2 regions of the Clostridium sp. CM036 genome follow, and region 2 is predicted to be linked to the other one. Evidence: riboswitches for the same ligand, from Rfam matches in the RefSeq annotation. Region 2 holds a riboswitch; the other holds the start of a gene.

Region 1 (10,912 bases), 820 kb from region 2:
TTAAAGAAATACGGAACTTTATCTAAATTAACTAATATTATTAAAATAACTATAAGTGTATAAATAACTGCCATAATAGGTACTAGTATATCTGTAACTGCAGTAACTCTTTTTATTCCTCCAATTACAGTCAAAAGAACAGTAATTATTAAGACTATTGCTATACCATAATAAACTGTAGATTGACGTCCAAAGGTTTTTCCAGCTATAGTATCAGCTATTGAACCGAAACTTGTAAATAAATGAAAAGCTTGAGATGGGATAACAAACAGTGCATATATTATAAAAAGTGAAGACAGTACAATACCTACCCACCGTTTATTGCCCAAAATCTTTTGACCATAAAATGGAAGTCCACCTACGAACTCCTTGCCATTTTTCTCTTTAAAAAGCTGTGCAAGTACAGATTCTACAAAAGCCGTGGACATACCAAAGAAAGCTGAAACCCACATCCAAAATAGTGCCCCTGGTCCGCCAACAGATATTGCACCTGTAACCCCCATAATATTACCTGGACCTACACGCATAGCAGAACTTAGTAAAAATGATGCTAATGAACTAACCCCAGTATCTGTTTCCTTTTTTGTAGCAAGAATCTTAATTCCTTTTTTAAATGCCATAACTTGAATAAATCCAGTTTTAAATGTAAGATAAATTCCTGTTCCTAAAAGTAAAATAACTGCAAAGGCAAAATTACCTAAAACCGGGATGTTTTGATACCACTTAAAATTAGTTGGAAATTCCCATAGAAAATCCGCAATAGGAACTATAAAATCAAAAAAATTATTTATTGCTTGAAATAATACACTCATTTTTAAACCTCCATATTATAATGTTATCCTTATTTGCATTTTAGAATTAATTACTCCAAAAATTATTTGCATACGGTAATTATACACTAATAAGGTATAAAATGAATTTTTAAAAAAATAAAAGTATAAAAATGTCGTTAAACTTTATGCTTTACTATAAAAAAATCATCTTACTTTCGACTATTACGCCCAAAGCAAAATGATTAATGGTTTTATATTTTTTTTAGAAAGCAGGAATTATATCTCCTTTATATTTATCTTCAATAATTTTTTTAACTTCTAGAGAATTTAATGCCTTTGAAAGTGCTTCTATATGAGGTTTAGTTTTATCTTCTTTTCTAACTGCAAGCACATTTGCATAAGGCGAATCTTTTGATTCAATTGCTAGTGCGTCTTTTGTCGGATTTAAATTGGCTTCTATTGCAAAATTTGAGTTTATAACTGCTGCATCCACATCTTTTAAAATCCTTGGAAGCTGAGGAGCGTCTAATTCAGTTATTTTAAAATTCTTTTTATTTTCAGTAATATCAAGTTTAGAAATAAGATCTCCACTTTTTAGTTTTAATAGCCCTTCCTTCTCAAGCACTCTAAGTGCTCTTGCTCCATTTGTAGGATCACTTGGAATGGCTATTTTAGCTCCATCTTTTAAATCACTTAGCTTTTTATATTTATTAGAGTACACACCCATAGGTTCAAGATGAACCTTTACAGTATAGTCTAGGTCCACTCCCTTTTCCTTACTAAAGGATTGCAAATAAGGAATATGTTGAAAGAAATTAGCATCTAATTGTCCCTCGGCTAGTGCAGTGTTTGGTGTTACATAGTCAGTAAATTCTACTATTTCGAGAGTATATCCCTCTTTTGCGAGAATCGGCTTTATAGCCTCTAATATTTCTTTATGAGGCACTGGTGACGCACCTACTTTAATGATTTTTTTCTCAGTTACATCCGCCTCTTTTTTTGCTCCACATCCACTCAGTGTAAAAATCACAACTATTGTTAATAATATGCTTAATATTTTTTTCATTTTTAATTTCCTCCTCTTATTTTTCTTTTAATATTTTTATAATTCAAAACTTATTTAATCATTTTTCTGTACAATATATTTCCTAAGGCTTGAATTACTTGCACAACTGCAATTAATATAATTACAGTGTATATCATGATATCTGACTTAAATCTATAGTAACCATATTTTACGGCTACATCTCCAAGTCCCCCTCCACCAATTGTCCCAGCCATAGCTGAGTAACCTATAATGTTTATTATTGTTAACGTAACTCCAAGAACTATAGACGGCATTGCCTCTTTTAACATAACCTTAAATATAATTTGATAGGTTTTTGCACCAAATGACTTAGCTGCTTCAACAATTCCATAATCCACTTCTAAAAGTGCAGATTCTATTATTCTTGCAGCAAAAGGTGCTGCACCAAGCGTTAGAGGAACTATAGCTGCATTAGTACCTATTGTTGTTCCAACTATAAGCTTAGTTAAAGGGAATATAGATATCATTAGTATAATAAACGGAAAAGACCTAAGTACATTTATTACTAAATTTAAGATTTTATAGATTAAAGTGTTTGGCCTTAGGCCAATAGGTCCAGTTATAATTAATCCTACTGCTGAAATAAACCCTAAAATAACTGTAAAAATCGTGGATAATGTTACCATATATATAGTTTCTTTTAGTGCAGGTAATAAAATATCTTTAAATAGCATTTATACTCTCTCCCTTGTGCTTCTCAAGCTGCACAGAATAATTAATGAGCTCCCACTCTATAGATTTTTCATCTAAATAATTTAATATCTTCTTCTTATTCTCTTTACTTGCATTTATTATGAGACTTCCCATTACGTTATCCCTAAATTTTTCAAGCCTGCCCCATACTATTGAAAAATCAATATTTAACTCCCTGGCAATTGATGTTATAAGGCAACTCTGGGTAATTTCCTTTGTAAAAAATATTTTAATGTTATATCCCGTGCTAGGCAGTAATTCTTCCTCTCCCATAAGTGTTTGCATTTCCTTTGTTGGCCTAATAAATAGTTCATCGGTAATGCCATGGCTTTTAATTTCCCCTCCTTCTAAAAGAATAAATTTATTACAAATTTCTTTTACCACTTCCATCTGATGGGTAACTACAATAATTGTTATATTAAATTTGTTATTGATAGCCCTTAAAAGCTCTAATATAGATTTTGTAGTTTTAGGATCTAGTGCAGAGGTAGCTTCATCACAAAGTAATATTTTCGGATTAAGTGAAAGCGCTCTTGCAATTCCAACTCTTTGCTTCTGCCCTCCGCTAAGTTGTTTTACATTGGTGTTTGCTTTATCCTTAAGTCCTACTAACTCTATTAAGCTATCTACTCTTTTTTTAATAAAATTTTTATCGTTTCCCCATATTTCTAGTGGAAATGCTATGTTTTCAAAAACATTTTTACTGTTAATAAGATTAAAACTTTGAAATATTATGCCTACATTTTTCCTAAACTCGCGAAGTTCTTTCAAACTTAGCTGTTTCACCCCTTTTTCCATTATATTAATGGTACCTGTATCATAGGTTTCAAGCCCATTAAAGCATCTAAGTAAAGTGGATTTACCAGCTCCACTGTGACCAATAACACCATAAATATCACCCTCCTCCACTGTAAATGAAACATCATTTAACACTTTAACCCCTGAAAAACTTTTACTTACACCTCGAACTTTAATCATGATATCCCTTCTCCTTTTCATTTCTTATAATTCATCTTTACCTTTTGATCCTTTCTTTAAACATCACTCTAAAAAAATAGAGCCCAAGAATAAACTTGGGCACTACTTCCAAACTTATTCTTATCTTGCAGCAATGCTGCAGGAATTAACACCATGTATCATAATATGATACTGGTTGTCGGGGTTCATAGGGCCAGTCCCTCCACCTCTCTTGATAAGACACTATTAAATTTTATTTACATCTATTCAAAAAAACAAAAACCTCTTTCATCATTATATAATGATGAAAGAGGTATAAAATTACAAAGACACCTCTCTCATCTTCCGCTAATTTACAATGAAATTAACGCAGGATTTAGCACCTATTCAGACAATAACGTCTGATGGTTGCCGAGATGTCATCGGGCCAGTCCCTCTATCTCTCTTGATGAGAATTAACTTATTTATTAAATCAGATTTATAATATCACTATATGAATGCTATGTAAAGAAGTTTTTATATACACCTTCTCCAAACATCATACAACTGTCTAATGATGTTTCATCATAATATATATTTTGTTCATACTTTATATATAACATAAATATTCATGTTACATTATTTATGTTATAATATATTGTAATAATTATATTGTTCTAGGAGGATACATTGTATGGCTAATGTTTGAAATGCCAATAAGAAATAATTAACATCAATAGAAATCACATCATATAACTTAGTGTTATTGACAAAATTGTAAAATAATTGTATTATACACACATAAACTAAGCACTTTTTTAATAGTATAAGAGAGACCCATAAGGTCTCTTTTATGTGACCTAGTATTAGAATTCAGTAATAACAATTGAATATAGGACTAAAAACAGGAAATACTTATGGCGACCAAGTAAGCCCCCCCTTTACAGTATGTATGAAGCGTGGTCATTCAGGGCTAACCCTGGACATTTTTTGTATAATAAAAAAAGGAGGAGATATTAATGGATGATAATAAAAATGTAGAACCCATAAAAACAGCACCGGTTAAAAAGAAACTTTGGAAAAAAATCGTTAAAGGTTTATTGATATTTTCTGCAATAATTTTCGTATCGGCTACGATAACTTTAGGATATGGTTATATTAAATATGGGCCTAAAATAGAGGCAACTATAAAAGATGCTAACAATATAGCACAAACCATAAACGAAACCTCCTTTAATACCCGAAAACCGACACAATTTTTTGATACTAATGGTAAACTATTAAAAGAATTTAAGACCAATACATATTATTACACAAAAGAAGCAGACTTAAATCCCTATGTAGGTAAAGCTGTCACTTCAATAGAAGACCAAAGATTTTATAAACATGGTGGTATAGATTATAAAGGTATAAGGAGAGCTGTCTGGGTATATATAAAATCCAAGGGAGCTATCGTACAAGGTGGTTCAACAATAACGCAACAACTTGCAAGAAATGTATTCCTTACATTTGACGTAACCTTGTCGAGAAAATTGGAAGAGTCTGTTATAGCAAATAAATTAGAAGAAAGATATTCAAAAGATCAAATATTAGAGTTTTATGTAAATAATATAAACTTCGGCAATGGATGCTATAGTATTGAAAGTGCTTCACAATTTTACTTTCAAAAGAATAATAAGGATTTAGATTTATCTCAAATAGCTATGCTTGTTTCAATACCTAATAATCCATCTGTTTATAACCCCGTGACTCAGCTGGACAATGTTATAAAGAGGAGAGACTTAGTCTTAGATAAAATGCTAAGCTTAGAACAAATTTCACAAAATGATTTTGATACAGCAAAAGCAGAAGTTATTAAATTAAATATTAAACCTCGTACAGCACCTGAACCTATGAGCTATGATATTCAATATGCTGTTCACAATGCAACCTTAAAGTTAATGGAGCAAAATGGTTTCGTTTCTAAATATTCTTTTAGTAATGATAATGATAGAAACACTTATTTCACTAAGTATAATGATGAATATGAGTCTAAAGAAAAACAACTTCTTAGTGGAGGATATAGAATAGATACATCTATTGATACTGCAAAACAAGAAAAATTACAAAGTGTAGTAGATAGTCATTTGGCTCAATATACAAGCACCAATAACAAAACAGATTTATATGAAAAGCAAGGTGCAAGCGTTACTATAGATAATAATACTGGAGAAGTAGTAGCTATAGTTGGAGGTAGAAGCCAAGATGGTAACACCTTTAACAGAGCCTTCTTAGGTGTAAGGCAGCCAGGTTCCGCTATAAAGCCATTAATCGCATATACCCCTGCATTTGAAAAAGGCTACATTCCCGCTAGTGAATATGAAGACAAAGCCTTTGATAATGGTCCCGCTAATGTTGATTTTAAATACAGAGGTTCTGTATCTTTAAGATATGCAGTTGAGATATCTATAAACACTATCCCGGTTAGATTAGTGGGAGAAATGGGCGTAAAGAATTCGTTGAAATATTTACAAAACATGGAGTTTAAATATACAACTCCTCAAGATATTTACCCTATAATTGCTATAGGTGGTTTTACAAAGGGTGTTACGCCAGTTGAAATGGCTTCAGGTTATTCAACCCTTGCAAGAAACGGCGAATTTATAAGTCCGACTAATGTACGTAAAATAACAAATACAATAGTTAATGAAGTATTATTTGAAAATAAACATAAGCAAACTACAGTGTATGATAGTGGTGCCTCTTATCTTATGACAGATACTTTAAAGGGTGTACTAACAAAAACAGAAAGTCATGCAAATTTAGCCCTTAGTAACTATCCCTTTACTGCAGGTAAAACAGGAACTACAGATCAATCAAAAGATGCTTGGTTTGTAGGATATACACCTTATTATACAACCTCTGTATGGGTAGGAGATGATATTCCAGCGCCACAAAACATGTATGGAGCTCAAGAACCAGGTCAGATATGGAAAGAATATATGGAGTACCTACACCAAGGTCTAGAACAAAAAGACTTTACTCGTCCTAATACAGTAGTTGATAGAAATGGTGTATTAATGAATACTCTATATATCAAATTAAATGAAAATGGTAAAATAAAAGCAGAAAAGAAAGTCATAGAAAAACCAAGTGATGATGATGTAAAAAAAGCAAGTGATGATGCTGCAAAAAAAGCAAGCGATGATGCTGCAAAAAAGACAAGCGATGATGCTGCGAAAAAAGCAAGCGATGATGCTGCAAACAAAGCAGCTGCGGATAAAGCAGCAGCAGACAAAGTAGCTGCTGACGCAGCAGCTGCAAATGAAGCCGCAGCAAAAGCAGCTGCAGACAAAGCAGCTGCAGACAAAGCGGCTGCAGACGCAGCCGCAAATGAACAACCACCAGCCCCAACCCCAGCTCCAGACCCAGCTCCAGCCCCAACCCCAGCCCCAGACCCAACCCCACCCCCTGCACAATAAACCAGCGCGAACGTTAAATCATCACCTACGCTGCTGCACTATTAATGACTTTCCTTCTGAAGTGTCATTAATCAGTAATTATATTTTATTTTAAAAGAGGGGAAGTATTTAAAAATACTTCCCCTCTTTTTTTACCGCTATATTTAAGCATACCGTTGATATCCTATATACAAATCCTTTCTTAAACAATCGTATTGGAAGATTATGAGTTTGCCTTCTTTTCTCAAAATTTTATTAGTTTCCGCCACCTACTTTGTTCTATAAGCCAACCAGCTAGAAAATCTTCCTATATTTTTAAAAGAAACTATATTGCACAAGATCTCAGTTAGTTTTCCAAATTTTCTATAACAAAAATTAAATGTTAAAAATGGAATCCATTGTTTTTTGGATTTCGGCAGTCTTTTCATTATGTTTTTAAACGTGTACACCTCTTTATATATCCATAGATAGCCATTATATAATTCTTCTGCTGTCATACTCTTGGGTTTATATACAACTTGGGCAGTATTATAATTAGACAAATTAAAATCTACTATTCTATTTTCCTCGAATAATGATAAGTATAACTTTGTACCAGGATAGGGGGTAAGAATATGGGATGTTACCGTTTCTATTTTATTTTTAACTACCCATTCTAATGTACTCTTAAATATTGAGGCATCATCTTCATCTAATCCGAAAACAAAACTAGCATTTATCATTATTCCTCTTTTATGAATTTCATCCACAAGCTTCTCATATCTATTCACACTATTTTGTACTTTATGAACACTTTTTAATGACTTACTATTTATACTTTCAAAACCTATAAAAAGGCTTTGACAGCCTGCCGCCTTCATTTCATCTAATAGTTCAGGCATGTCAACTATATTAGAAGTAACTGCTGCATTCCACTTTAATTTAAGAGGTTTCATTTCCTTTAATAATTTTTTTGTCCATTTTGGATTTCCAACAAAATTATCATCAATAAACATTATATGTCTTGTTTTTAATTTATTTATATCTTTAATTACATCATCTATAGGTCTATTAATATAGGTTTTAAGTACATTTTTGCAACTATTATAGCAGAAATCACATTGAAATGGGCATCCCCTGCTTGTGCTAATTATATTAGTATATAAATATTTTTTATTATCAATAATATCATAATTAGGTGATACTATTTCTTCTCCCGAAATATTTTCCATATCATAATATATCTTTTTAAGCGAATTGTTTTCTTTATCCTTAAGTATCTTTACCCAAACTCTCTCAGCCATTCCCACACTTATTGCGTCAAAACTATCAACAGTTCCCTCTGGATCTGATGTTATGTGTATCCCCCCCGCAATTACTGTTACACCACGCTTTTGGAACTCCTTTGATATTTCTACTGCTCTATTCATAACATCTACAGTAACAGTTATAACCACCAAATCTACCAGCTCATTGAAATCTATCTTTTCAACATTTTCATTCTCAATATTAACTTCATGCTCTTTTGGCGTAAGATTTGCTATTGTTAATAAAGCTAACGAAGGAGACATTCTTGTTTTTAATTTTGTATCCATAGGTCTTTGTACCATTGCAGGTTGAATTAATTTGATTTTCATATAATCCTCCTCAAATAAAGCGATATCGCATAATATTCTACGCTAGTGAGACGACTCTAATAAATTATACCATTACATACCATAATTAACTTACTATTTTTTCTATTTTCCCCGCCCGTATAACGTTCTCCTGCGTGACTCCAAATAAGAGATTGAAACGTGGAATTTCCACTCTTCTTATTTGGAGTCACTTCTTGAGTATGTATTAATCTTGTTTTCAAAGTTAAAATAGGGATAAGTCTTTAGAAAATCTTTAGAATTACCCCAACATTATCTTTAAAAGTTAAGAGTGTCATAAAGATATGAAATTGAGAGAGGTGGTAAGAAAAATTTATAATGAGATGACCTACAAATATAATAAGCTTTTTGAAGCTACAAATAAAATAGCGGAAGGCAATTTAGATGTAACTATTGAAGAAAATTTAGGTGTATTCAATGATTTTAAGAAAGAAATCGAAAGTATACAAAAAGGCTTTAAAAAGGCAGTTATCGAAGAGGTAAAGAGTCAAAAAATGAAGACAGAGCTTATTTCCAATGTATCTCATGATTTAAAAACTCCTTTAACATCTATTATTACTTATACAGATTTATTAAAGGATGAAAATCTTTCAGCAGAAAAGCATAAGGAGTATTTAGATACATTAGATAGGAAATCACAAAGATTACAGGAATTAATTGAGGATTTATTTGAAGTGAGCAAGGCTACAAGTGGAAATATAAATTTAAATTTAGTTGATGTGGATGTTGTGGCCTTAATGAAACAAACCTTATTAGAACTAGATGATAAAATATCAGCAGCATCACTAGTAGTAAAAACAAAGTATCCAGAAGGAAAAGTAATATTGCATTTGGATAGCCAGCGTATGTTTAGAGTGTTTGAAAACCTTATAATCAATATAACAAAGTATTCTATGAAAGGTTCTAGAGTTTACATTGATATTGTTTCTAGAGAAGATAAAATTGAAATAACATTGAAAAATATGACAGCTATTGAAATTGAATTTAATGTTAATGACATAGTGGAAAGATTCGTAAGAGGAGACAAAGCACGTAACACAGAAGGTTCGGGACTTGGACTAGCCATAGCCAAAAGCTTTGTAGAACTACAAGGTGGACAATTAAATATAACTGTGGATGGGGATTTATTTAAGGTTACAGTTACATTTAATTAGATCATCTCCTGCGGAGCTGAACATCTTTGAAGAAGATGAATTGACGACTTCGGAAGGAGATTTATACTCCAACTGAAGTTTTCTATTTGTTAGGGCAAGTAACTCCTACTTATAGTAGGTACTCCCACTTATAGAAGTGGGAGGCTTTCCTTCTGAAATGTCGTTAAATGAAGAACAAGTGTAATAAAATATATACTTTTTTTGCTCATAAAAATAAAGCATGAATAAAAATATATTTATCATATATTTTTTCATGCTTTATTTTTAAAAATTTATACGTTAAATCATCTCCTGCGGAGCTGCAATGTCGCTAAACAGCAATCAGTTTAAGACTTTCTTAAAACATACACATGTTTGTGTATCATCTATTTTTTCTTATTCCACCGTTACTGATTTTGCAAGATTTCTTGGCTTATCAACATCGCAACCCTTTTGAATTGCCATGTAGTAAGATAATAATTGTAGTGGAATTACTGAAATTACTGGTGCTAATATATCCATTACTTTTGGTATATAAGTTACGGAGTATACTGATTTTTCAATTTCAGTGTGTCCTTCTGGCGCAAAAGCAAATACTTTTGCTCCTCTAGTAGCTACTTCTTTTATATTACTTACCATCTTATCAAATAATTCTTCTTGAGTAGCTAGTGCTATAACTATAGTTCCTTCTTCCATAAGCGCTATAGGACCATGCTTTAACTCTCCTGCCGCATAGGCATCTGAATGGATATATGATATCTCTTTAAGCTTTAATGAACCTTCCATTGCAACTGCATAGTCAAGTCCACGGCCTATAAAGAACATATCTCTATGCATATAAGTTTTCGCTGTGAATTTTTGAACAGTTTCCTTATTTTTAAGCACCTGCTCTGCCTTTTCTGGAAGCTCTAGCATAGCTGCTTTAATTTCTTCTAATTCATCTACGCTTAATGTTTCGTTATTCTGAGCAAAGAATAATGCTATTATATACATCGCTATAAGCTGAGTTACATAAGCTTTAGTAGATGCAACTGCTATTTCTGGTCCAGCCCAAGTGTATAGTACGTCGTCTGCTTCTCTTGAAGCTGCGCTACCGACTACATTAGTTACTGCTATAACTCTAGCACCTTTTGACTTTGCAAGCCTTAAAGCGGACATAGTGTCTGCAGTTTCTCCTGATTGACTAATAACTATCATCAATGTATTTTCGTCCATT
Region 2 (10,912 bases):
GTGATTATAATGAAGCTGTCTTAAGTTTATTTACGGAGCAGGAAATCATAGAAGGGGCTGGATTATTTAATAATCAATATTAAATATGGATGTATTCTATTAAATAAGTATGATTAAGAAGAGCAAGAGGATATAATAAAATAATTTTATATTATTGGTGGGTTTTAAAGGTTAAGCATCGCCTCCATCAGTAAAACCCTCGACTAATTAATTTTAGTCGGGGGTTTTCTTATAGTCCACTATAAATTTTGTATTTAAATTCTTTTCACTGCAAAATGCACTTGGTGTTATACATCAGGTGTATTATATTTTTTTGAAAAATTATTCTATGTATATTTAATGGTAATTAAGTACATCATTATCTATAGGAACTACATTATGTTAAATTTATTTCCTGTAAAAATTATCTGATAGTAATAGTAATAATTTAATTAATGTTGCAGCTTGAGGAAGATGAACAGTTACGAAGGTGATGATTTAAGCTGAAAATGGGTTAGATGGTTGGAGAGTAAATAAATGTTTAAATACATTATAAAATAAATGATTAATGAAAGGACATAATATGAGAGAAATAATATTACACTGTTTTCAATGGAAAATCTCAGATATAACTAAAATTTTAGATAAAGTAAAAGAGTGTGGCTATACATCCATACAGGTTACTCCCGTGCAACCTTGCAAAAAAGGAGATGAATGGTGGACATACTATCAACCGCTATCATTTAAAATAGGTAATAGAAGTGGAACAAAGGAAGATTTAACAGAATTATGTTATAAAGCTAATAAAATAGGAATTAAAATCATCGTTGACGTAGTGTTACGACATTTAGCGGGTGATGAGAGTGGAAAGCTAATACCAAGTCAAACCGTAGATCAAAACCTACGAAATAACCCTAAATTTTGGACTAATGCAAAAAATACAGTAGATTATGGCAATAGAAATGCAATAGTTAACGGTGCTTTTGGATTACCAATGCTCAATTACAATGATGTAGAATTACAAAAAATTTATATAAATTTTTTAAAAGAACTAAAGAATTGCGGAGTGGGTGGGTTCAGAATCGACATGGGTAAGCATTTTGCATTAGAAAGTGAAGGAAGTTACTTTTGGACAAGGGTATTTAGTGAATTTAAAGATATGTTCAACTATGCTGAATGTATTGAATCCAGTAAAGAACTATTAAACAAGTATACACCTTTTATCAATGTGTTAACTGATGGTGATGCAACTGACCAGAGCAAGATGGTTATTTATGTAATGTCCCATGACACCGAGGAAAGCTGGGGATTTACTAAAAGCATGGATGATAATGTGATAACATCAAAATGGGGTTTACTATTAAAAAATCATAAAGAAAGTAATGTATTATTTTATATTAGGGCATATTCAGATTTATGGAAAATGGAAAATATTAAAAATATTAATTTGGCAAGATAAATGACTGCTATGGTTATTTTTGAAATTAGACTTGCTTTTAAAAAACTTGTATGTAAAAAATGATTAATAGAAAAAAGGGACTTTAAGGAGAGGGCGGAGGAAGGTTTGTCAATATGAGGAGACTATGATAGTATATAAGCATATAAGGAACTCCCTATATTTTTTTTGTGAATTTTAACTTTGTAATTGCTATTCTTATGAAGGTGTAAAAAGAAAATTGACAATAATTCTTATATATTAGAGTTAACAATAACGAATGGAGGAAATGAAATTATGGCTGATTTGCCAAATTGCCCAAAATGTAATTCAGAATACACTTACGAAGATAGAAGTATTTTTGTTTGCCCTGAATGTGCTCATGAATGGACTTTAGAATTAGAAACAGAAAGTAGTGAAGAGAAAAGGATTATCAAAGATGCAAATGGAAATGTATTAAACGATGGTGATTCTGTAACAATAATCAAAGACCTTAAAGTAAAAGGAAGTCCATTAGCCATAAAAAAAGGTACAAAAGTAAAAAATATACGTTTGGTTGATGGAGATCATAATATTGATTGCAAAATTGATGGGTTTGGAGCTATGGAATTAAAATCTGAATTTGTTAAAAAAGTATAAATCATGGTTTAATGTAATAGAACCGAAATAGTGAACTTCACCCCATTGAATGATTATAACTAAAAAAGTTGTAAAATTCATCTGATGGGGTGTTTTTATATATAAATACTAAAAGGAGAATAAGTTTAATAAAATGATTCCATCCTTATTATACTTTCTATTTTGTTGACGTTTTCTAGTTCTTTTATTTTTTCTAATGAAATTCTTATGTTTTTTTCTGAACTTTTATGTGTAATAAATCCTAGTGGTCCATGATCATCGTGCCTTACATCTCCAGTAACGGACATAATGCTGACATTGTTTTTCCCAAATATTTTCGCTGTATCTCCTAAAACTTCTACTGTATCTTTAACATTAAGTCTAATATAGAATTCTGATTCATTTTCTTCTGATTTTTTCACTTCTTTAAAATCAGTCTTGTCACTTAGGTCTAATAAGTCATAAGGATTTACATTATTTCTTAATATGGATATTATATCACCTACAACTGCACTTCCAGTTGGAAAAGCTCCAGCGCCTTTTCCATATAGCATTAACTCTCCAACTGCATTTCCTTTTATCATAATAGCATTAAATGCATCGGCTACATTTGCCATTGGGTGGCTCGAAGGTATTAGGGTTGGATGTACTCTTAGCTCTAATTTGTTATTTACTTCTTTAGCTATTGCTAAAAGTTTTATTGAATAACCAAGTTTTTTAGCATATTCTATATCTATGTCACTAATACTTCTTATTCCTTCTCTATAAATACAATCATGATCTACCTTAGTTCCAAATGCTAGAGAAGACATTATTGCAAGCTTATATACAGCGTCAAAGCCATCAACATCAGAGGTTGGGTCTGCTTCAGCATAACCCTTTTCTTGCGCCTCCTTTAGTGCTTCATCAAAGCTAATCCCATCCATTGTCATTTTGCTTAATATGTAATTAGTTGTTCCATTTATAATTCCAATTATCTGCTCAATCCTATTGGCTGTAAGGCTCTCATTAATCTCGCGTATTATTGGAATTCCACCAGCCACACTTGCTTCATAATAAAACAATACGTTTTCTTTCTCCGCTGTTTTAAATAACTCTTCGCCCCAGTTCGCGATAACTAATTTATTAGCAGTTACAATATGTTTTTTAGATTTCATTGCGCGTATCATATACTCTTTAGATTTATCGCATCCACCAATAAGTTCAACCACAATTTTTATACTTTCATCATTTATAATATCATCAATGTTATCTGTTAATAGGCCATTAGGTGCTTTGATATCTCTTTTTTTATCTATATCTTTTACAAGTATTTTAGCAACTTCTATTTCATAATTTGAACGTTTCATTATTTCTTTTCTATTTTCGTGAAGTATTTTCCATACACCCGTCCCAACATTTCCAAAACCTAAAATCGCTATTTTTACCTTTTTCATAATAGTTTTCCTTTCTAAACTTTAAAGTTATTCCTCCGTCATCTAAGGTGATGGAGGAATATAGTTAGGAACAAGACCTTATTTTGAAACCAGCTGCCAAAGAATTATTGACTTTTTATTGAACTGATTTTTCTAGAGCTTGCGTCAAATCGTATATAATGTCATCGATACCCTCAACGCCAATTGAAAGTCTTATCAAATCTGAAGTAACTCCAGCAGATTTTTGCTCCTCTGCGTTAAGCTCTGCATGAGTTGTACTTGAGGGGTGAATTACTAGAGATTTTGCATCTGCAACATTTGCAAGCAGCGAAAATAATTCTACATTATTAATAAATTTTTTTCCAGCTTCAAGGCCACCTTTTATTCCAAAAGTGAATATTGATCCTGCTCCTTTTGGTAGGTATTTTTTAGCTAAATCTTTGTATCTGCTCCCGTCAAGTTCAGGATAATTTACCCATGAAACATTTGGATGCTTACTCAAAAATTCAACAACTTTCCTAGCGTTTGTTACATGTCTCTCAACTCTTAACGATAATGATTCCAAACCTTGAAGAAATAAAAATGCACTTTGAGGGCTAAGCGTCGCACCGGTGTTTCTTAAAAGTTGAACTCTAGCTTTTAAAGCAAATGCTGGAGCACCTAAATTAGCATATACTATTCCATTATAGCTTTTATCCGGAGTTGTAAAATCAGGGAATTTACCGCTAGCTGCCCAATCAAATTTACCAGCATCAACTATAATTCCACCAATAGTAGTTCCATGTCCTCCAATGAACTTTGTTGCTGAATGAATAATTACATCTGCACCATACTCAATTGGACGGCAAAGGAAGGGAGTTGCAAAGGTATTGTCAATAATAAGGGGTATTTTATTTTCATGAGCAATATCCGCTACTGCCTCTATATCTAGAACATTTATTTTTGGGTTTCCCATTGTTTCAGCATAAAGTGCTTTTGTTTTATTCGAGATAGCTTTTCTAAAATTTTCAGGATCATCTGGATCAACAAATGTTACGTTAATTCCAAGTTTTCTAAGAGTAACATTAAATAGTTCATAAGTACCACCATATAGAGTGCTTGCAGCTACTATTTCATCGCCTGAATTTGCTACATTAAGTATTGCATAGAATGTTGCAGCTATTCCTGAAGCTGTAGCAAGTCCTGCTACTCCGCCTTCGAGAGCGGCTACTCTTTTTTCAAAAACGTCTGTAGTTGGGTTCATTATTCTTGAATATATATTTCCTTCTTCTTTTAATTGAAATAAATTTGCTGCATGATCTGCATTTTTAAAAACAAAAGATGATGTTTGATAAATTGGGACTGCTCTCGAGCCTGTAGTAGGGTCTGGAACCTGCCCTGCATGTACCTGTAATGTTTCAAAACTTAATGTTCGCTCACTCATATTAATTTCTCCTTTTATAATTATTTTTCTAAAAAAAAGCTGCTCTCCTATAAGGAAAGCAGCATGATTAACTTTAATAAACAATAAAATTGTATCATAAAATTTGCTATCGTCCTTATCTTTCAGATTTTACAATCTGATGGAATTGACACCATTGCACTTCTTTTAAAAATGCTGGTTGTCGGGCATCATCGGGCCAGTCCCTCTGCCGCTCTGGATAAGTTATATTTAGTTGTTAGTATTTAGTACATTATTTATTTAGATTTTTGGGAAAGAAAAAAAGCTACTTTCCTATAAGGAAAGTAGCAATAGTTAACTTTAATAAACAATAAAATTGTATCATAAAATTTGCTAACATCCTTATCTTTCAGATTTTACAATCTGCAGGAATTGACACCACTACATTCGAATAAGAATGCTGGTTGTCGGGCTTCATCGGACCAGTTCCTCTGCCACTCTGGATAAGTTGTATTCAGTTATTAGTATTTAGTATATTACTCATAAAAACAATTGTCAATACTTTTTTAAAAGATAAAATTATTTTAATTATGCCCTTTTATAATACTATATGCTGCACTGAACATACCAAATAAAATGCCAACGATAGGGAATATAATCCAATTAATGTGCCATAGATTAAAAACTAATCCACTGACAAGGAAGATACAGATTGCTAATGGCCATACGATAGCAGCAACTGCACCAATAAGTTTATTATCTTCAGTTTTTTCTTTTGAAAAGTCACCAATCTGTAAAAGAATACTAAAACTCTGCTTAATATTTCCAAAATATATAAAGAGGAAAACGGCAATAGCAATCATCACAAGTAAAACAACTACTCCGTAGCTAGATGCATTGTCGCCAAAAGCAGATGATACAAAAAGTGCAACTGGTGATATGACACATATGCACACACCTGTTATTACAGATATCATATGGGTTGATGCAAAAGCATTATTTTTTTGATTTACAATTACTTTTACATGAAGAGGTAAATCAAAACCGCTTTTTAGATACTTGTATTTTTCTAGCTTCATACCGGAATAAATGAATAAAGCTACAGCAGGTACACACAGTAAGAATAGTGCAATAATGCCAAACATATCGCTGAAATCTTTTGAAATTCCTTTACAGATAATGCCACCATCTATGAGAGTGGTAATTAATATTAATATAGCCGTTGCTACAATACATAAAAAAACACCTATACCCATCAATAAGCCAGATTCTTTTTTTGTAGTCATAAAGTTATCGGCCTCTTCTTGTGTAATGGTTTTAAGTATCGCACCCTTTTTCATATGTTCGATGCCAAGTTCATCAATTAATTCGTCAATATTGCCAAATTCTGAAATTACAATACCAATGGCCTCATTTTCTGATTTTCCATCATTCTTATTCTCGTTATATTTTTCTTCCATATTCCATAATAAATCATTTTTTAATTTGACCGTCTGATTTGTTCTTGGTAGGACTTTAAACATATTATCTAAATAATTTTTTATAGTTTCCATTCTAATCCCTCTCCTTAATAAATTTATTAATAACTTCTTTTGTTAAGCTCCATTCTTCACATTTTTCTTTATAGTAGGTTAAACCTACGGGGGTGATTTTATAATATGTGCGTCTTTTACCAAAGGTTTCGTCTTTATAGAAAGATTCGATATATCCATTCTTCTCAAGACGGTTGAATGCTGAATAGAGTGTGGTCTCTTTCATAACATACTTCTCCTCTGATAATTTTCTGATGTTTTTTGATATTTCATACCCGTAGGATTCGCCATCTTGAAGCATAAAAAGAATAATCGTATCATTATATCCTCGAATTACATCGCTGCTTATCAAATTATATCCTCCTTTGCTTTTACTGCATCTGTAGTACTTTGTCTGTCGTAGTAATTCAAGGATAACACAATTACTACGACAGGTAAAGTATTTTCTGAAATTTGCATAGATGTAATATTACTGTAAGTTTTGAAGATGGTACCTTATAGATTATTATGATAAACTATATACAGTAATAATTAGATTGGAAGGAATGGTGAGTTATGGACATAATATTTTTATTAAAAGCAATTATAATAGCAATAGTAGAAGGGGTAACTGAATTTATCCCAGTATCGTCTACAGGACATATGATATTGATTGGATGGGCAATTGGGTTTGAGGGAGAGTTTGTAAAGATGTTTGAAGTTGTAATCCAACTTGGAGCAATAATGGCAGTTGTTGTTTTGTATTGGGAGAAGATTAGCGAAAGTATAATAGAATTTTTTAAGTTTATATTTACTAAAGGAAAAGAGGGAAAGAAAGGATTCAGATTTGGGATAAATGTTATTACGGCATCTATTCCAATGGGAATTGCAGGAGTAGTATTATACGATAAAATAAAACTATTGTTTACACCAGAGGCTGTTATAGTAGGATTCATAGTTGGTGGATTATTGTTACTAATAATCGAGAGGAGAGTTAGAAACAGGGATCATAAAGTAGAAAGTATAGATAGCATAACGCCTATACAATCATTTAAGATCGGTTTATTACAACTGCTTGCAATGTGGCCAGGAATGTCAAGAAGTGCTTCTACAATTATGGGCGGATGGATTGCAGGATTATCAACACCAATAGCAGCAGAATTTTCATTTTTCATAGCGATTCCAGCTATGATAGGGGCAACAGGAAAAGATTTATTTGAATTTGATTATTCTGTAATGACGAAAACATTATGGATTTCATTAATAGTAGGATTTGTTGTAGCCTTCATAGTATCTTTGATAGTTATGAAAAAATTTGTGGATTATTTGAAAAAGAAGCCAATGAAAGTCTTTGCAATATATAGAGTAGTAGTAGGTATTTTACTTGGAATATTAGTATTAACTAAGGTTATTATTTTAGCATAATCATAGAGAATAAATAGCAAGAGGTATTTTTTCTTATATAAATAGTAAAAGGAGAATAAGCATATGGGAAATAATAAAGTATTAAATATTATAACCTCTATAATGATAGTAGCATCTATAATTATGGCTTTTTTTCTTTATGAAACAGTAAAGGGAAAAAATAAAATTACATATGTATTAAGTGATATGAAGACGGCAGTAAATGATGAAGGTAAAGACCAAATTTTAAAAAATGAAATAAACGAAGTAAAGGTTATAGATATAAACTTTCCTTTTATAAAAACAAGTATTGAGAGTACAGCAACGGATTGTTCAACAATTGGGAGTAGTATATTCCAGAAATATCAGGTAAATACACTTAAGAATAATATTAGTGAAATGGAGTTTGATGGGCTTCAGTATGAAAGTAATAAAATTATTAAAGGTAATCTAAAAGACTTTCTAATTGAAATTACTTTTAACACAAGATACTTAAAAGATGATGCAAATCTATTAAAGAATTCTATGATAGAAGGTAAAAATAGACCTTTATTTAGAACAAGGTTCCATATAAAGGTTACAGATAAACCATTTACATACGAGCTAGTTGAAATAGGTAAGGATTTAGGAAGATAAGGTGTGCAGGAAGTAGGGAAAGATATGAATAAAAAGAATAAGATATTAATTAGTATATCAATAATTTTAGTTATATTTTGTATTATAGGTGGATATTATATATATAATATCAAAAGCAATTACAGTAAAAACCATCCGATTATAGAATATAAAGATACTTCAAGACTTCAATATATAGCAGGTCCAATGCTTGAAAAATATCTAGGACAATATAAAATTAATACTAAGAATAAGGTAAATGAAAAGATAAGTTATTATACTTATAAAAGCAGTCAACTTATTGCAGGGGATAGTGGAACTTTTGCAATATCGGCAATATTTGATGTGGAGCCATATGATAAAGGTGACCTTAGCAAGCTAAGTAAATGGGGTTTAATAGATAATGGTGGAATGATTCATTGTGATTGGACTTTAATTATAAGTAAGTTTGAAGGTAATAAGTATAAACTTTTAGATGTTTTACAAACCAGCGATGTAAAGAAAAAATTAGGTATATCAAAGAAAAATAGCAATATAATAGAGCCAGTAGTAACAGCGGATAAGTGTAAATATAAAATAGAAAAAGATGATGTGTATATAACTTATGATGGCGGTGTAAATTGGACTAAAATTCCAATAGCGCTTATGCCGTTAGAGGATAAAGATAAGCAAGATACAAAATCAGATGACTTGAATAAAGGAAGTTATTATATATCCGAAAAGAAAACGGCATTTATATATGGAACTGGAAGTTTATGTATATCGAGTGACGAAGGGGAAACGTGGAAAGATGTAAATTTACAAAGTGATATTATGGGTATAAGAAGACAATTCATTGGATTTACGGATGAAGGATTTGGATATGCAATTATTGCTGGCGATAGAGCAATGAGTTTTGAAATGATAGATATTTATACTAGTAAAAATGGAGGAGATACTTGGGACTTTAAAGGTCCATTAATGAAAGACGGATCAAGCCTTGCAACTGGGATTTCATTTTCAACGAGCAAAATTGGATTTATAACAACTAAAAATAATGGCATATATATGACTACTAATGGAGGAGAGAGTTGGAATACAATTGAATTGCCAATATCAGAGGAACTTAAAGGCATATATGATGATCCAGTAGCACCTGTATTTAAGGGGAGTCATGGTGAGCTTTATGTTGGACAAGGGGATGATGGTGACTATGGAGCAGGCAAAAGCCAGGTATGTAGGTTTATTAGTGAAGACTTTGGTAAAAACTGGAAATATGATGGAGAGGTTATAAAATAAAAAAATGGTTATATATTGATTATGCTAAGAGAATGCTTAAATGTTTAGAACATAAATAAATAGTATTAAAATAGTGAGACCATACTAGAATTATTGATTCTAGTATGGTCTTTAATTATAAAGCAATAGTTATTTTGTAAGCTTAATTATTATATCCTTATGTTGAGAGTACTTGTTTAAAAGAACATCTCTTTTTAATATTTCAAAATCTTTAAAGTCAAAGCCGGGGGATACCATACAGCCAACAAGTGAGTAACCTGAACTATTCATAGCAGAACCAAAGATATAATTCTTAGGTACTAGGAATTGTGGAGTTTCTCCATTTTTTATATTAAGACCTAGTTGCTTAGTAGTAAGTTCTCCCTCTGGACTTATCATATATATTGTAAGAGGGGAACCTGCATGATAGTACCACATTTCATCTGATTTCAATCTATGAAACCTTGAAATTTCTCCATCTCTTAATAAAAAATAAATACTAGTCCAAAGTATTCTTTCACCTTCAAAGCTAGTTTTTAAATCATTGGAGCTAATATTTTCACAAGAGTCAAAGCTGCTTTTGTAGAAACCACCTTCAGGATGAGGTTCCATATTTAATGTGTCAATAAAGTATTGTGATGGGTGCATAATTTATCTCCTTTGTAAAAAAATGATTACACTTAATTATAATCAAATAGGTCAGTAGTGACAAGGGTAGTTTCATTTAGATTATAACTGTAGCAGCATCAATACAAAAACTGTATTAGAAAATTCCAATACAGTTTTTGTATTTGTTTACTCAATTAATCCCAAAAATCATCATGAACATTTACGACATCTTGCTCAATTTCTTCAAAAGGGCCTTCAACATTAATATTCTTTTGTCCTTTTGCAAAGACATATCTGCAAGATAAATCAAAGGTTGGATTTATATCATTATTACCAGTAAGCTCTAGTAATCTTTTCTCGCTTATATCATATACTACTTCCCCCACATTACCCCAATATATTGCACCAGAACACATTACACATGGCTCGGCAGTTGTATATAAAGTACAATTCTATAAAAAGTCTTTTGTTTATTTGCAAAATATTTTTAGCTAGTTAAATAAAATCCTTTTTCTATCTTATTTTTAAAATATAAAACATTTGTAAGGTTTATTTAAGGTTAATGTTATCAAGAGATAAGATTAACCTTATATAATGTACCTATAGCAAGATTCACTTCATAATTATAATCTTACCGAAAAAAATAATTACTGAAGAGGAATACAAGGAGGTACAATATGATATATTG

What was found. Region 2 has a riboswitch for S-adenosylmethionine ahead of ACWJKE_RS10700 (O-acetylhomoserine aminocarboxypropyltransferase/cysteine synthase family protein). Riboswitches for the same ligand answer to the same signal wherever they lie in the genome.
Region 1: it holds a riboswitch for S-adenosylmethionine, as region 2 does, so the genes downstream of both, ACWJKE_RS14655 (methionine ABC transporter ATP-binding protein) here and ACWJKE_RS10700 (O-acetylhomoserine aminocarboxypropyltransferase/cysteine synthase family protein) in region 2, are expected to answer to the same signal.

Annotation. Positions count from the first base shown of each region.
Region 1 is NZ_CM143652.1:3,080,247-3,091,158, reverse strand. Features, by position in the region: gene ACWJKE_RS14670 (alanine/glycine:cation symporter family protein) at 1-812, opposite strand, end outside; gene ACWJKE_RS14665 (MetQ/NlpA family ABC transporter substrate-binding protein) at 1,036-1,839, opposite strand; gene ACWJKE_RS14660 (methionine ABC transporter permease) at 1,890-2,534, opposite strand; gene ACWJKE_RS14655 (methionine ABC transporter ATP-binding protein) at 2,524-3,531, opposite strand; SAM riboswitch class I at 3,649-3,752, opposite strand; SAM riboswitch class I at 3,846-3,965, opposite strand; gene ACWJKE_RS14650 (transglycosylase domain-containing protein) at 4,509-6,950, shown strand; gene ACWJKE_RS14645 (B12-binding domain-containing radical SAM protein) at 7,199-8,545, opposite strand; partial or broken gene ACWJKE_RS14640 (sensor histidine kinase) at 8,896-9,717, shown strand; gene glmS (glutamine--fructose-6-phosphate transaminase (isomerizing)) at 10,093-10,912, opposite strand, start outside.
Region 2 is NZ_CM143652.1:2,258,971-2,269,882, reverse strand. Features, by position in the region: gene ACWJKE_RS10720 (tRNA dihydrouridine synthase) at 1-83, shown strand, start outside; gene ACWJKE_RS10715 (alpha-amylase family glycosyl hydrolase) at 563-1,438, shown strand; gene ACWJKE_RS10710 (zinc ribbon domain-containing protein YjdM) at 1,712-2,053, shown strand; gene ACWJKE_RS10705 (homoserine dehydrogenase) at 2,179-3,468, opposite strand; gene ACWJKE_RS10700 (O-acetylhomoserine aminocarboxypropyltransferase/cysteine synthase family protein) at 3,584-4,870, opposite strand; SAM riboswitch class I at 4,983-5,094, opposite strand; SAM riboswitch class I at 5,228-5,338, opposite strand; gene ACWJKE_RS10695 (permease prefix domain 1-containing protein) at 5,413-6,381, opposite strand; gene ACWJKE_RS10690 (PadR family transcriptional regulator) at 6,383-6,712, opposite strand; gene ACWJKE_RS10685 (undecaprenyl-diphosphate phosphatase) at 6,916-7,764, shown strand; gene ACWJKE_RS10680 (hypothetical protein) at 7,828-8,379, shown strand; gene ACWJKE_RS10675 (WD40/YVTN/BNR-like repeat-containing protein) at 8,404-9,636, shown strand; gene ACWJKE_RS10670 (cupin domain-containing protein) at 9,766-10,263, opposite strand; gene ACWJKE_RS10665 (hypothetical protein) at 10,419-10,610, opposite strand; gene ACWJKE_RS10660 (hypothetical protein) at 10,902-10,912, shown strand, end outside.